4 regions of the Marinomonas sp. ef1 genome follow, and region 4 is predicted to be linked to each of the others. Evidence: predicted binding sites of a transcription regulator. Region 4 holds the regulator's gene; each other region holds the start of a gene.

What was found. The regulator sigma-54, encoded in region 4, starts transcription at its own class of promoters, with help from an activator protein. The targets are predictions, from matches to a motif close to TGGCACNNNNNTTGCTNT.
Region 1: a site for sigma-54 is predicted at 2,578-2,595, ahead of CCS02_RS15835 (circularly permuted type 2 ATP-grasp protein). Genes of this name have one in related genera too.
Region 2: a site for sigma-54 is predicted at 2,327-2,344, ahead of CCS02_RS05430 (ANTAR domain-containing response regulator). Genes of this name have one in related genera too.
Region 3: a site for sigma-54 is predicted at 1,998-2,015, ahead of CCS02_RS05470 (nitrate reductase). Genes of this name have one in related genera too.

What each region holds. Positions count from the first base shown of each region.
Region 1 covers NZ_NHTT01000011.1:85,771-89,426, reverse strand. The annotation lists gene CCS02_RS15840 (alpha-E domain-containing protein) at 1-938, opposite strand, end outside; gene CCS02_RS15835 (circularly permuted type 2 ATP-grasp protein) at 941-2,395, opposite strand; gene CCS02_RS15830 (FAD-dependent monooxygenase) at 2,728-3,656, shown strand, end outside.
Region 2 covers NZ_NHTT01000003.1:145,155-148,810, forward strand. The annotation lists gene CCS02_RS05415 (type I secretion system permease/ATPase) at 1-112, shown strand, start outside; gene CCS02_RS05420 (HlyD family type I secretion periplasmic adaptor subunit) at 115-1,446, shown strand; gene CCS02_RS05425 (helix-turn-helix domain-containing protein) at 1,551-2,186, shown strand; gene CCS02_RS05430 (ANTAR domain-containing response regulator) at 2,385-2,990, shown strand; gene CCS02_RS05435 (CmpA/NrtA family ABC transporter substrate-binding protein) at 2,987-3,656, shown strand, end outside.
Region 3 covers NZ_NHTT01000003.1:155,385-159,040, forward strand. The annotation lists gene nirB (nitrite reductase large subunit NirB) at 1-1,526, shown strand, start outside; gene nirD (nitrite reductase small subunit NirD) at 1,531-1,863, shown strand; gene CCS02_RS05470 (nitrate reductase) at 2,167-3,656, shown strand, end outside.
Region 4 covers NZ_NHTT01000012.1:90,711-94,366, reverse strand. The annotation lists gene mgtE (magnesium transporter) at 1-733, opposite strand, end outside; gene CCS02_RS16570 (HPr family phosphocarrier protein) at 741-1,010, opposite strand; gene ptsN (PTS IIA-like nitrogen regulatory protein PtsN) at 1,020-1,469, opposite strand; gene CCS02_RS16560 (RNA polymerase factor sigma-54) at 1,487-2,962, opposite strand; gene lptB (LPS export ABC transporter ATP-binding protein) at 3,041-3,656, opposite strand, start outside.

The DNA.
Region 1 (3,656 bases), on a different contig from region 4:
GCGTCTCCTTGCCGAAAATGAAACCAGTTTTCGGTGATCTGGTGATTTATTTCGATAATGGCAATCTGTATATCATTGAGATGGTTGTGAAAGTCTTCATCCAAATCTTCTGAACTATTGATTGGGTAATCAAATTCTAAAAGTTTATCTACCTTAGCGGTAATTAAACCGGCGCGTGGTAATTTTGTCGCCGCTTCACCTATTTGACCTAGGCAGTAAGCTAGAGATCGTGGGAAACAAAGGTCATTCATCAAGAATGTAGTAGCCTTTGCTCCGTTGATAGACGTTCTAACGGTGCGGCGATAATCCAAATACGCACTTTGAGACTTTAATACTTTTGACCAAGTCACTTGTCCAAGTTGAATTCTTGCTTCTGGCTCAGATTTCAACATTAAAGACACGGCCGCATCAAGAATACGTGTTCCCATATCAGCACGTTCTAAATAACGTCCCATAATGAGGAAATGCCAGCCTGAATCACGGCTCATTGCACCAGCAAAGAGGCCGATGATTTTTTGGCAGCCTTCAATAATAGTATTCAAGAAAAGATGTCGTTCTGAACGGTTAATCCCTTGCTTGATATTCTGTTGTGCGTATAGATCTAGTTCGTTTATTAGTTCCCATGTTTCTTTAGGAACCGCATCACGAGTGGTCCGGATATTTTCCCGCACCATTTTTAATGATGACAGCATAGAGCTTGAGTTTGTGTCATCGGCTAAAAGAAACTTCACTACGTTACGTTCGTCTTTTACTTTATAACGTTGTTCGAAAATTTCTTCGCCACTTAGTATCTCGATTAAGTTATACCAAGATACTTCGATGTTTTTTGGAAGGTCGAATAATAGGTCGTCATAAACACTGACCAAGCGGGCTGTGTTTTCAACGCGTTCCAAATACCGTGCGCTCCAATATAAGCGTTCTGCGACTCTAGATAACATGGTTACTGCCCCTTTGTTTCAACAATCCAAGTGTCTTTACTACCACCACCTTGTGACGAATTAACGACCAAGGAACCTTTTTTCATGGCAACGCGAGTTAGGCCGCCAGTGGTGACGTAGGTTTCCTTAGCTTGCAAGATAAATGGACGAAGGTCTAGGTGACGAGGTTCTAAGACACCTTTGGATATAAGCGTTGGTGCGGTGGATAATTTCAACGTTGGTTGAGCAATGTAATTACGCGGATTTTTAGTAATTAACTCGGCAAACAGTGCTTGTTCTTTCTTCGTTGAATGAGGCCCGACTAGCATACCGTAACCGCCAGATTCGTTGGCCGGTTTAACAACCAGTTTGTCTAGGTTGGCGAGTACGTAGGCGCGTTGCTCTGGGTCATCGCACAAGAAGGTTTCGACGTTGTTAAGGATCGGCTCTTCGTTCAAGTAATAACGAATGATGTCTGGGACATAAGCGTAAACCACTTTGTCATCGGCAACACCTGCACCCGGCGCATTTGCTAGTGCGACATTACCTGCTCGCCATGCGCGCATTAGACCAGCAACACCTAGGACTGATTCAGGATCAAACGCTTCTGGGTCGATGAATAAATCGTCAATGCGACGATAGATTACATCTACGCGCTCTGGACCATCAATAGTTTTCATGTAAACGCAGTCGTCGTTGTCGACAAATAGATCGCTGCCTTCAACTAGTTCAGCACCCATTTGTTGTGCCAAGAAGGCGTGTTCAAAATAGGCGGAGTTATAAATACCCGGTGTTAACACTACGATCTCAGGGTTTTCTATATCTCTTGGCGACAAAGAGGCCAAGGTGTCAAACAATTGCGAGGTGTAAGAATCGATTGGTAAGATTGATTCGTTTTCAAACAGTTCTGGAAGAACTCGCTTAGTAATGGCGCGGTTTTCCAACATGTAAGACACACCAGAAGGTACGCGTAAGTTATCTTCTAAAACAAAGAAGTCGCCATTTTCATCTCGTACTAGATCGGTACCACAAATATGCGCCCATACGCCGTAGGCTGGTGATACGCCAACGCATTCTGGTCTAAAATTTTTGGAATCTTTGATGATATGTTCTGGGATGATGCCGTCTTTGATGACGTTTTGGTCGTGGTAGAGATCGTTGATGAAAAGGTTAAGAGCGGTTAGACGTTGTTTTAATCCTGCTTCAGCTATTTTCCAGTCTGAGGCTTCTATGGTTCTAGGGACAATATCGAAGGGCCATGCTCTGTCTATATTGCCTTCCTCTGTGTAGACCGTGAAGCTGATGCCCATTTCTTGTATCGTTGCTTCTGCGGTGAGGCGCCTCTTTTCTAGTTCGTCTTCTGAAAGACTGTCCAAATATCCCAAGAGTTGTTTTGCCGGAGATCTTGGGGCGCCTTTGTCATCTATTAACTCGTCAAAAAAATCAGATGACTGATAATGGCTCGTTAGTTTTTCCATGTATACCTCGTTCTCTTTATCAAGCCGGAGGTGGGTGCCTTAAACTTGCACACATTTGTGGGCTTTTTTTGTGCATCCGCCCCACATTGGGGAGACTTCTTTACTTTGTAAGGTGGAACCTAGCCATATCATTACCTTGATTTACTAGGCTATGCATAGTGTTTTCGCACTACTGAGAGAATAAAGCAAGGATCGAGCCATAGTATTTGTAAAGTTTTTTTACATTTTTTGTTCCATGATAAGTGACATAGGTCGGTTTTATTTAGGCCGGAATTCGCTACTATGGCGCCTTTAATTATTGCAAAAGCATCGCTAACAAAGAGGAAAGATGAGTGGGGCAAGTTAATTGTGTTGTGATTGCTGGTGCAGGTATTGGCGGTTTGTGCGCTGCGCTAGCGTTGGCTAAGCAAGGTGTTCGAGTGGTAGTGTGTGAGCAAGCTGCGAGCCTTGGTGAAGTTGGCGCAGGCCTGCAAATAAGCCCTAATGCTTTAAAAGTATTGCGACAGCTTGGCTTGGAAGCTGAACTGAGCGGGTTGGCTTTTGTTCCCCAATACGCCGCGATTCGAGATTATAAAAGCGGTGAGTACTACCTTAAATCCTCTTTGGGCGAGCAAGCTGAAGTTCGCTATGGTGCGCCTTATTGGCATCTGCATCGTGCGGATTTGCATCAGGTTTTAGCTGCAGCCTGTGCACAAGTTGGTGTTGAGATGGTGTTAAACGCAGTGGTTACTGACTATCGCGAAAACACTGAGCTCAAGCAAGTCTGTTTATTGCTCGAAGATGGTCGTGAATTTAGTGCAGATTTGTTGATCGGTGCGGACGGCATTCGCTCAAAAGTACGCGAGCAAATGTTAGGGCAAGAGCGTCCAAATTTTATGGGGCAAGTAGCATGGCGTGGCGTTATTCCTGTCAATGATCTGACTGTTGATGTTAAACCTGATGCTTGTGTTTGGGCTGGTCCTGGTCGGCATTTCGTGAGTTATTATTTGCGTGGTGGCGACTACGTGAACTTCGTAGCTGTGGAAGAGCGCAGCGATTGGCGGTCTGAGTCATGGCGTGAAGAAGGTGATGTCGAAGAGTTAAAGCGCGCTTTTGCAGATTGGCACCCTGAAGTTAGTGAGTTAATCAAGTCTGCGAGCAGTACGTTTTTATGGGCGTTAAATGGCCGCGATGAACTGCCTACCTGGCACAAAGGTCGAGTGGTTTTGTTGGGTGATGCTTGTCATCCCATGTTGCCTTTCATGGCGCAAGGTGCCGCGAT
Region 2 (3,656 bases), on a different contig from region 4:
GCTAGATATGGTCGATCGAATTATCGTTATGGATAATGGTCGCTTGATTGCTGATGGTCCAAAAGCGCAAGTGCATGAAGCGCTTCGTCAAGGCAAGTTGAAGGTCAGTTAATAATGAGTAATAAAAATTCGATTTCACAAGATGATTTAGAGTATCTGACAGACCGAAATGCGGCCTTGATGTTGAAAACACCACGTGGCGGTAGAATTATCCTTTGGGTGATTTTTATTTTTGTGGCAGCGGCATTGGTGTGGGCTAATTATACGGCTTTAGATGAAGTTACTGTGGGCGAAGGGAAAGTTATTCCTTCTAGCCAAGTCCAGCAGATTCAAAACCTTGAAGGTGGTATTTTAAAAGAAATTAATGCCAAAGTAGGTCAAGTGGTCGATAGTGGACAAGTGTTGATGACGATAGAAAATACTGAAGCCTTGTCATCATTGCGTGAGCAGCAAGCCGAATCGATTAATTTAAAAGTTCGAGCGACTCGTTTACAGGCTGAATCTTATGGTCTGGAGCCTAAATTTGATCCGGAAATCATGAAAGATTATCCGCTGGTTGTAAAGCGTGAACTTGATTTATATAACAACAGATTAGAGTCTTTACGGACTAACCAGGTTGGCTTTCAGCAGCAGATTGAGCAAAAGAAACAAGAAATAGTTGAGTTACAGGCAAAACTAGAAAATTTAAAACAGAGTTATGCTTTTTCGAAAGAAGAGCTGGCATTAACTCGACCTGCGTTTGAGCAAGGAGCCGTGTCTAGGGTTGAGTTATTGCAGCTCGAACGCCAAGTCAATCAGTTGCAAGGGGATTTGGAAGCAACTCAGTTAGCGATTCCTCGGGCGCGTTCAGCGCTGAAAGAAGCGCAAAGTAAACTATCCGAAGGTGAAGCGAAATTTAGGGCGGATGCCCAAGAAGACCTAACTGGAGTAAAAAGTAAATTAGATCAGTTACGTGAAAGTAATGTATCCCTTGAAGATAAAGTATCAAGAACACAGGTTCGTTCACCAGTAAAAGGTATCGTGAAACAGATTCAAATTAATACGGTTGGCGGTGTCATCAAGCCCGGTATGAATTTACTTGAAATTGTACCGTTTGAAGATTCATTGTTGATTGAGGCAAAAGTACGTCCTGAAAATATTGGTTTTATTAAACCTGATTTGAGTGCCGTGGTTAAACTCTCCGCCTATGATTTTGCAATATTTGGTGGTTTGCATGGCATAGTTGAAAACATCAGTGCCGATACTATTCTTGATGAAGAGGGCAATAGCTTTTATTTGGTCAGGGTGAGGACTGATAAAAACTATTTAGGAACAGAGCAAGCCCCATTGCCCGTTATTCCAGGCATGCAAGCGACAGTAGATATAATTACTGGTAAGAAAACCTTATTGGATTATTTGCTTAAGCCAATTTTAAAAGCAAAACAAAATGCGCTTCGTGAACGGTAATTACAAAAAAGTTTTCAAGCTCAATGAACAGTTACAAATGTTAACAATACGTTATTATTTGCTGGTTAGAATGGTTCATCGCACTTAATAGGACGAGACTTATTTTGAAAACTTTGTGTTGGAATACAGATGACGCCGTATGGAAACATTGGAATCAAATAGTCAGTGTGGATTCCTTATTGGTACGAGCAGAGACATTTGAAGAGGTATATCAAACATTAGAAGCGGCATCATCTAGCTTCACTTACTGCTTTATCTATTTAGAAGATAAATTTTTTTCTAAACAGGTTGAAGAAGTGGTTGCACTTTGTTCAGCCTTTCCAAAGCAAAAAGTTATCGTGTTTCCTAATCAATCAAGTCAAGCTGCCGCTTTAAGACTTTTTTCTGTTGGCGTTAGCGGGCAATGTGCTCCTTATATTGGTAAAGAGCAACTTTCTCTGGTGCTTTCGGTTGTTGACTCCGGTGAAATCTGGGGCGGAAAAGCATTTATTCAACAGCTTATTATGCAATCTACCGCGCCAGCAGAGATTCACAACGATGAACTGGATGACTTGTCTGAACGTGAATTAGATGTTGCTCACAGTGTTTCGAAAGGCTTGTCTAATAAGCAAATCGCACTTGAAATGGGTATTACAGAGCGTACTGTAAAAGCCCATTTGACGTCTATTTTTAAGAAAACCAACACTAAAGACCGCTTGGCTTTAGCTCTGCTTGCACAGACTCGATATGCTGTGCATTAATTTGGTTCTTTATTAGCGCTAGCTTGCACTGCTTCAGTTCTTACCTATTATTCGTGTGTTACTTTTTGGTTAATTACTCTTAAAAGGCTCTATTTAGAGCCTTTTTTGCTTCTAATCTCCGGAAAAATAATGTGTCGAAATGGCGCATATCTTGCATTTTATCTGAATGTGATTTTACGATTTTTAAGAGAATGCACCATGCCTGCGCCCCCTGAAAAAGAATTAACCGTGATGCTTGTTGATAATGAGCCTGCGCGAGCAGCTATTGTAGAACAGGCCATGATTGACAGTGGTTATCGTGTTATTAGACGACTGGAAAATGCCAAAAACCTAACGGAAGCGGTAACGGAATTTCAACCAGATATGGTAATTATTGATATCGAATCTCCTGATCGAGATATGTTGGAAAACATGTCGCGACTCACCAAAGATAATCCTCGTCCCATTGTTATGTTTGCTGAAGAAGATGATTCCAGACATGTAGAAGCAGCTATTCGAGCGGGTGTCAGTGCCTATGTGGTTGATGGTGTTAACAGCGGTAGCGTGAAAGCGTTATTGCAAGTTGCGATTGCCCGGTTTAGAGAATTTCAGGCGCTAAGATCTGAATTGGAATCTGTAAAAAGTCAGCTTGAAGACCGTAAGCTGATAGACAAAGCAAAAGGTTTGATAATGAAACATCAAAAATGTGATGAGCCCGCAGCCTATCAAGCGCTTCGGAAACTAGCGATGGATCGTAGTCAGCGAATGACTGACGTCGCTCGAAATATCATATCTGTGATGGAATTGATGGGAGGTTCAAAATGAACCTGATACAGCCAAATAATATTATTCAAACTAGCGAGTCTGTGCGGATTGGTTTTATTCCATTAATCGATTGTGCGCCTTTTGTGATTGCCCAAGAAAAAGGCTTTTTTATTCAAGAAGGCGTGGATGTGGTGTTATCTAAAGAAGCATCTTGGGCAAGTATCCGCGATAAAGTGGCCTTCAATTTGCTTGATGGTGCGCATATGTTGGCGTCTATGCCGATTGCTGCTAGTTTAGGAATTGGCACCATTAAGACACCCATGCAAACCAGCTTTACTGTTAGTCATAATGGTAATGGCATCACTATTGGTAACGCTTTGTACGAAGAGCTACAGCACCATGCTGAATCTTCGGTTGATATTCGAACTGGCGTGGCATTGAAGAGGTTGCTAGATGGCCGAGCAGCTAATGCAGCACCATTGCGTTTTGCGATGGTCTATCCTTACTCATCCCATAACTATCAGTTAAGAGATTGGTTGAGTCGAGCTGGAATTGATTCCGATAAAGATGTGCAAATAGTTGTAGTTCCACCGGTAAAAATGCTTGATAGTTTAAGACAAGGTGATATTGATGGTTATTGCGTAGGTGAGCCTTGGAACAGTCTTGCAGTGGAGCAAGGTATAGGCCACATGTTGGTGACTGGATATGAAATTTGGGGTAGTACGC
Region 3 (3,656 bases), on a different contig from region 4:
ATGCTCAATCTCAAGGCTGCAAAGTATTCGTTTATCAAGATGAAATTAGCCAGAGCTATCGAAAAATGGTGGTATCTGAAGACGGCAAGAAGCTATTAGGCGCTGTTTTGGTGGGCGATAACAGTTATTACGACACCTTGCTGCAATATTATCTCAATGCCATTGATTTACCGGAACAAGCGCAAGCGCTTATTTTGCCCGCTATGGGTGATGCACCAGTTGGCTTAGGTGTGGATGCTTTGCCAGCGACAGCTTCTATTTGTAGTTGTCATAACGTGTCTAAGCAAGACATTAGTGACGCTGTTTGTAGTGGTGCCTTGTCAGTCGGTGATGTGAAAGGCGTAACTAAAGCGGCGACAGGTTGTGGTGGTTGTGCGGCGTTATTGAAAAAAGTTGTCGACAATGAGTTGTTGGCTTTAGGTGTCGAAGTCAGTACAGATATTTGTGAGCACTTTTCTTACACACGCCAAGATTTATATAACTTAGTCAAAATTGGCGAAATCAAAACCTTTAATGAGTTATTAAAAACGCATGGCAAAGGTCACGGTTGTGAAATATGTAAACCCGCTGTTGGTTCTATTCTAGCGAGTGTGTGGAACGATTATGTGTTGAAAAAAGAGCACATCAGTTTGCAAGACACTAACGATCGCTTCCTTGCCAATATGCAAAAAGACGGAACTTACTCCATCGTACCGCGAATTCCTGGTGGGGAAATAACACCAGATAGATTGATCGTCTTGGGTGAAGTGGCAAAAGAATATAGTTTATACACCAAGATAACGGGTGGTCAGCGTATCGATTTGTTTGGTGCCACCTTGCCACAATTGCCTGAAATTTGGGAAAAATTAATTGCAGCGGGATTTGAAACGGGCCAAGCCTATGGTAAATCCTTGCGTACGGTGAAGTCCTGTGTCGGTAGCACTTGGTGTCGCTATGGTGTGAATGACAGCATGAAGATGGCGATTGATCTGGAAAATCGCTACAAAGGCTTGCGCTCGCCACATAAGATCAAATTCGCAGTATCTGGTTGCACACGAGAATGCGCTGAAGCTCAGAGTAAAGACATCGGTGTGATCGCAACGGAAGGTGGTTGGAATTTATACGTGTGTGGTAACGGCGGTATGAAGCCACGCCACGGTGATTTATTTGCCAAAGATTTAGATGATGAAACCTTAGTGAAATACATCGACCGCGTATTGATGTTTTACACCAAAACTGCGGATCGATTGCAGCGTACCTCCGTTTGGATGGACGGACTGGAAGGCGGTTTGGACTATCTTAAAGATGTGGTGATTCATGACAAGCTAGGATTGTGTGGCGAACTTGAAGCTCGTATGCAGCACGTTGTCGATACTTTCCAATGCGAATGGAAAACCACGTTAGAAGATCCTGAAGCATTAAAGACTTTCCGTCAATTTGTGAACTATGAGGGACGTGATAACAATGTGGTATTCGTTGAAGAGCGCGATCAAATGCGTCCAGCAACAGAATTAGAAAAACAGCAATTAATTGCGAAGGTGGGCTAATACGATGACGATGCCATGGAAATTAATTTGTAAACAAGAGGATTTAATAGAAGGCGCTGGTGTTGCCGCCATAGTGAATGGCGAACAAGTGGCCATCTTCTATGTTCCTGAATCCGACAATCAAGTATTCGCCATTGGAAATTGGGATCCTGTCGGCAAGGCCAATGTCTTGTCCAGAGGTTTGGTTGCTCACCTGCAAGAGCAATGGGTTGTGGCTAGCCCTTTGTACAAACAGCATTTTGTATTGGCGTCGGGTCAATGCCTTGAGGAAGATATTAGTGTACCTCATTGGCTGGCAAAACTTGAAGGCGGTGAAGTGTTTATTGCCGTCAATTAAAACGGTGCATAGTATTGCACGACTGCACTGTTTAGGCGCTTTGTTGGGTGATTGGTAGGTAGAACTTTCTGGATAACTTAACGGCCAACCCAGAGGGAGCAAGGCATGATCTATTTTATAAGTGTTTTCAGAGTTGGCTTGCTTATTGCTTTATCTAGGATAACTGATGCACCGTAAACCGATGATGGCTTACACATAAAGCATACAGATATTACAAAAGGCAACGGGGCCCAATCACTTTTTTAGAAAAGTGATTGGGCCTTTTTTTGTTTTTAAAAAATGTAAAAAGTGCGAGGAAGCTGCATGACGGCAACAATGAAGACAGCAACAAGCGGGAAAACGACCTGTCCATATTGTGGCGTTGGATGTGGCGTCACCTTAACGCTTCCATGCTCTGCAAACGAAGCGGTTCCACCTGTTTCTGGCGATGAAGATCATCCTGCGAATTTTGGTCGTTTGTGTGTGAAAGGCAGCAGTCTTGCGCAAACCATTCAATCAGATGATCGCTTATTAACGCCCATGGTTGATGGTCATCCTGTTGCTTGGGAATCGGCTATTGAAACAGTGAGTGCGAAAATTGCTCAAGTCGTAAAAGATCATGGTCCTGATGCTTTTGCTTTTTATCTTTCTGGTCAGATTCTTACTGAAGATTATTACGTGGCGAATAAACTCGCTAAAGGGTTTATCGGTACAGCCAACGTTGATACCAATTCTCGTTTGTGTATGGCATCTGCGGTGGTCGGCTACAAACGCGCTTTTGGCTCGGACACTGTGCCTTGTAATTATGAAGATCTCGAGCGCTGTGATTTACTTATTATGGTTGGATCAAATGCGGCTTGGACACATCCGATTTTATATCAGCGAATTGCAGCAGCTAAACAGCAACGACCGAATATGAAAGTGGTGGTGATCGATCCACGAGAAACCGCGACTTGCGATATTGCGGATTTGCATTTGGCGATTAAGCCAGGAAGCGACGCGGCGATTTTTTCCTTTTTATTAAATGATTCTGTTCAATCTGGCATTTTGGATCATGACTTTATTACTAATCACACCAACGGATTCGATCTCGCCTTGGCACAAGCGAATGAATCGACACCGAGTCTCTCTTTTACAGCTGATTTTTGTGCTGTTAGTGAGCAAGATTTAACAAGTTTAGCCTGCTGGTGGCGCGACACAGCAAAGACAATCACATTTTATTCTCAAGGGGTGAATCAGTCTTCGTCAGGTGTTGATAAATGCAATGCAATCATTAATTGTCATTTGGCCACGGGGCGTATTGGCAAAGAAGGCGCTGGGCCTTTTTCTATTACTGGTCAGCCAAATGCTATGGGGGGGCGGGAAGTGGGTGGCTTGGCGAACCAGTTAGCTGCTCATATGGATTTCGCTACGTCAGGAGCGCTGGATTTGGTGCAGCGTTTTTGGCAAGCACCCAATATGGCAACAGAAAATGGCTTGAAAGCTGTCGACTTATTTCAAGCCATGGAAGAGGGGAAAGTCAAGGTTGTGTGGATTATGTCGACCAATCCTATGGTGAGCTTACCAGATACCGCTCAGGTTCGACGCGCGCTGGAAAAATGCGAGCTGGTGATTGTCAGTGATTGCAAAGCGCATACTGACACAACGGCCATGGCTGATGTGCTTTTTCCTGCAACAGGTTGGAGTGAAAAGGATGGAACGGTAACGAATTCGGAGCGATGTATTTCCCGTCAACGAGGTTTGTTACCTGCAGCTGGTGATGCTAAGCATGATTGGTGGGCGATTTGTGAAGTGGCAAAAAGTCTTGGTTTTGC
Region 4 (3,656 bases):
GGCCAAGTAGTTTTTTAGTTTTGCTGTCAATAACGGGAGCGGATACTAGGTCCATTTTTTCAAAAAGCTGCGCGACTTCGCTAGCTGGTGTTTCTGCGTCAATGACGGTGAATTCTGTTTCCATGATATCGCGCACTGTTGCGTTAATATCTGATACCAGTAGTTTGGTAAGTGGAAGTATTCCTAAAAGGCGATCTGAGCGGCTGACAACAAGTAAGTTGTCTGTCATGTCTGGTAGTGTTGAGTGTCTGCGTAAATAGCGAAACACCAGATCGACGGTAATATTTGGACGTATGGTGATGGTGTCCGTATTCATCAAGCCGCCGGCAGAATCTTCCGAGTAGCTTAATAGTGCTTCAACTCTTGTTCTGTCTTGCGTGGACATTGACGCAAGAACTTCTTTTACGACCTTTTCTGGTAGGTGTTGTAGTAAGTCGGCTAGGTCATCGCTTTCAAAATGTTCGGATACGGCGATAAGTCGCTCTGTATCCATGTTTTTCATGAATTGTACGCCAATATCTTCGCTTAGATATTGAAGTACTTCGCCTTCATTCTTGGCTTCTATTAACTCCCAAAGAAGCTTACGCTCTTTGGGAGGAGAAGACTCTAATAGACGAGCAACATCCTGTGCGGGCAAAGCGCCGTTAAGTAAATAACGGATTTGCATGGTGGTACCGGATTCGAGCGATTCGGTGACCGTTTGGAGGTGATTTAGAGTGTTTTGCTCTGACATATAAGTCTTACTCGTCTTCACCAAAACGATTATTTATTAATTCTATTACCGCTTTTATTGCATCTAACTCGTCTTCACCATTGGTTTTGATGCGAATTTCTGTGCCTTTGCCGGCAGCAAGCATCATCATTGCCATGATGCTTTTTCCGTCAACATTTCGGCTATCTTTTTCTATGGTGATATCGCAAGAAAAGCGAGTGGTTGTTTCAACCAATTTGCCAGCAGCGCGAGCATGCAAGCCAAGTTTATTTATGATCGTGACGGACTCTTCCTGCATGCTTTTTTCCTATATTAGTGATTCAAATATATTGAATAGTTCTTCATTGGTCTGTGCTGTGCGCAATTTATCCAGTGCTTCTGGGGATTGGGCAAGTTCTGCTATTTGAGCTAGCGTTGCAAGGTGTTGGTCACACTCATGAGGTGGAACAATTAATGCAAATATTAAGTCTACCGCTCTTTTATCGATGGAATCGAAATCAATCGGAGTTTGCAATGACATAACGACAATAGCGGTATGGTTTGCAGATTCTAGGCGACAGTGTGGAATAGCTATGCCGTTGCCTATGCCTGTACTACCTAGCTTTTCACGACCTAGTAGTGCGTCATAGACAGCTTCGTTGTCACAATGTAGTCGGTTGGAAGCAACTTCAGCAATGCTTTCAAGTACTCGTTTTTTACTAACAATATCTTGTTTTGCGAGAACGAGTTCCGCTTTTAATAATGATTTCAAGGACATGATAAAATGGTTTCCGTTTAGATCAGTCGTTTTCGTTCATTGGAAGGAGGGATGTTCATCGCCTCTCGATATTTGGCTACAGTGCGTCGAGCAACCTGTATGCCTTGGTCTGCTAAAATAGCAGCTAGCTTGTTATCACTTAACGGTTTTTTCGCCGGTTCATCCGATACAAGCTTTTTAATCATAGCTCGTATTGCGGTAGAAGAACATTCTCCGCCGGAGGCGGTGTTTACATGGCTGGAGAAAAAGTATTTCAGCTCAAAGATGCCCTTCGGTGTGTGCATGTATTTCTGAGTTGTTACCCTGGAAATAGTTGACTCATGCATACCTACTTCTTCTGCGACATCGTGAAGAACCATTGGTTTCATGGCTTCTTCGCCTAGTTCGAAGAAATCAATTTGTCGACTTACAATGCAGCTTGCCACTTTTAATAAAGTTTCGTTGCGGCTCTGTAGGCTCTTCATGAACCATTTTGCTTCTTGAAGAGAGGTTTTTATGTAAGTCACATCTTCTGCTGTTGCTGCTGCAGTGCTAGCCATCGCTGAGTAAGTCTCATTGATTTTGATGGGTGGCAAAGCGTCATTATTTAGTTCCACTTGCCATACGTCATGGCGTTTTTTCACTGTGACATCAGGAATAACGTAGTCCGTGTCGTCAGCGTCAATAACTGAGCCTGGGCGTGGGTTGAGCTGTTGAATCAAATTGACGACTTCTTTTAGCGCTTCGTCTTTGAGTTTTGTTTTACGGCTCAACTGAGCAAAATCTCGATTACCTAGTAATGGTAGGTAATGATCAATAAGATTGTATGTGCTCTTATACAGCGGGTGGCTTTGGAATGCTTCTAGTTGCACAAGAAGGCAGTCGCGTAGGTCAATTGAGCATACGCCTACAGGGTCAAAGCGCTGCAATCTATGCTGCACTGCAATGACTTCTTCAATATCTAGATCTTCTAATTCAGTGCCGAGAGATTCCCAGATGTCATCGGGAGAAATGCTTAAGTAGCCATCAGGTTGAACGCATTCAATGATGGCGTAAGCGATTTCAATGTCGCGATCTGACATGTGGGTTAAATTTAATTGCCATATAAGATGGTCTTGGATGCTTTCTGCTGGTGCGTTACGGCTTTCGAAGTCGCTATCGCCTTCGTAGCTGTTGTGATCGCTGACAGCTGCAGAACTTTGATAGGTATCATCCCAGTTACTATCTATGGATAGTTCTTCAGGGATGCTTTCTGTCCACTCAGATTCTACGCGTGGTTCTTCGCTATTATTGTCGACTGTTGTATCGGCAGCGCTTTTTGATTCTATGCTTGCAGGGATGTCGTGATGAATTTGTTCGTCGTCGTCGAGCTCAAGCAATGGGTTCGATTCAAGAAACTCATGAATTTCTTGTTTTAAATCCAACGTAGAAAGCTGCAGCAAGCGAATAGCCTGTTGCAGTTGTGGCGTCATAGTCAGCTGTTGACCAAGCTTTAATTGTAAAGACTGCTTCATAGAGCAACTCTTTCTTCTATTTGAATGAATTGGAACGAGTTATGCATACTACTCCCTTTCTACAGCAATGATAAGGGGTTACAGACGGAAGTCGTCGCCTAAATAGACCTTTTTTACTTGTTCATTGTTGATGACGGTACTGGCATCACCAGATGCAATGATGTAACCATTGCCAACAATGTAAGCTTTATCACAGATGTCTAGTGTTTCTCTGACATTGTGATCGGTAATTAAGACACCGATTCCACTTTCTTGGAGATGTTTGATTATGTGTTTTATGTCACCAACTGAGATAGGGTCTACGCCGGCAAAGGGTTCATCAAGTAGGATGAATTTTGGGTTCATGGCAACCGCTCTCGCTATTTCAACCCGGCGCCTTTCTCCTCCTGATAGTGCCATTCCTAGGTTGGTGCGAATATGGGTGATATGAAACTCTTCTAAGAGTTCTTCTAGTCTTTCTTGTTGTTGTGCTTTTGTTAGCTTTTTGCGGGTTTCTAAAATTGCTAGGATATTATCTTCTACAGACATTTTCCTAAAAATAGATGCCTCTTGAGGGAGGTAGCCAATGCCTTTTTGAGCACGAGTATGCATGGCGTCATGAGTGATGTCTTGGCCATCAATAAATATGCCGCCAGCGTCGTTTGCTACCATGCCAACTATCATATAAAAACAGGTGGTCTTACCCGCGCCATTA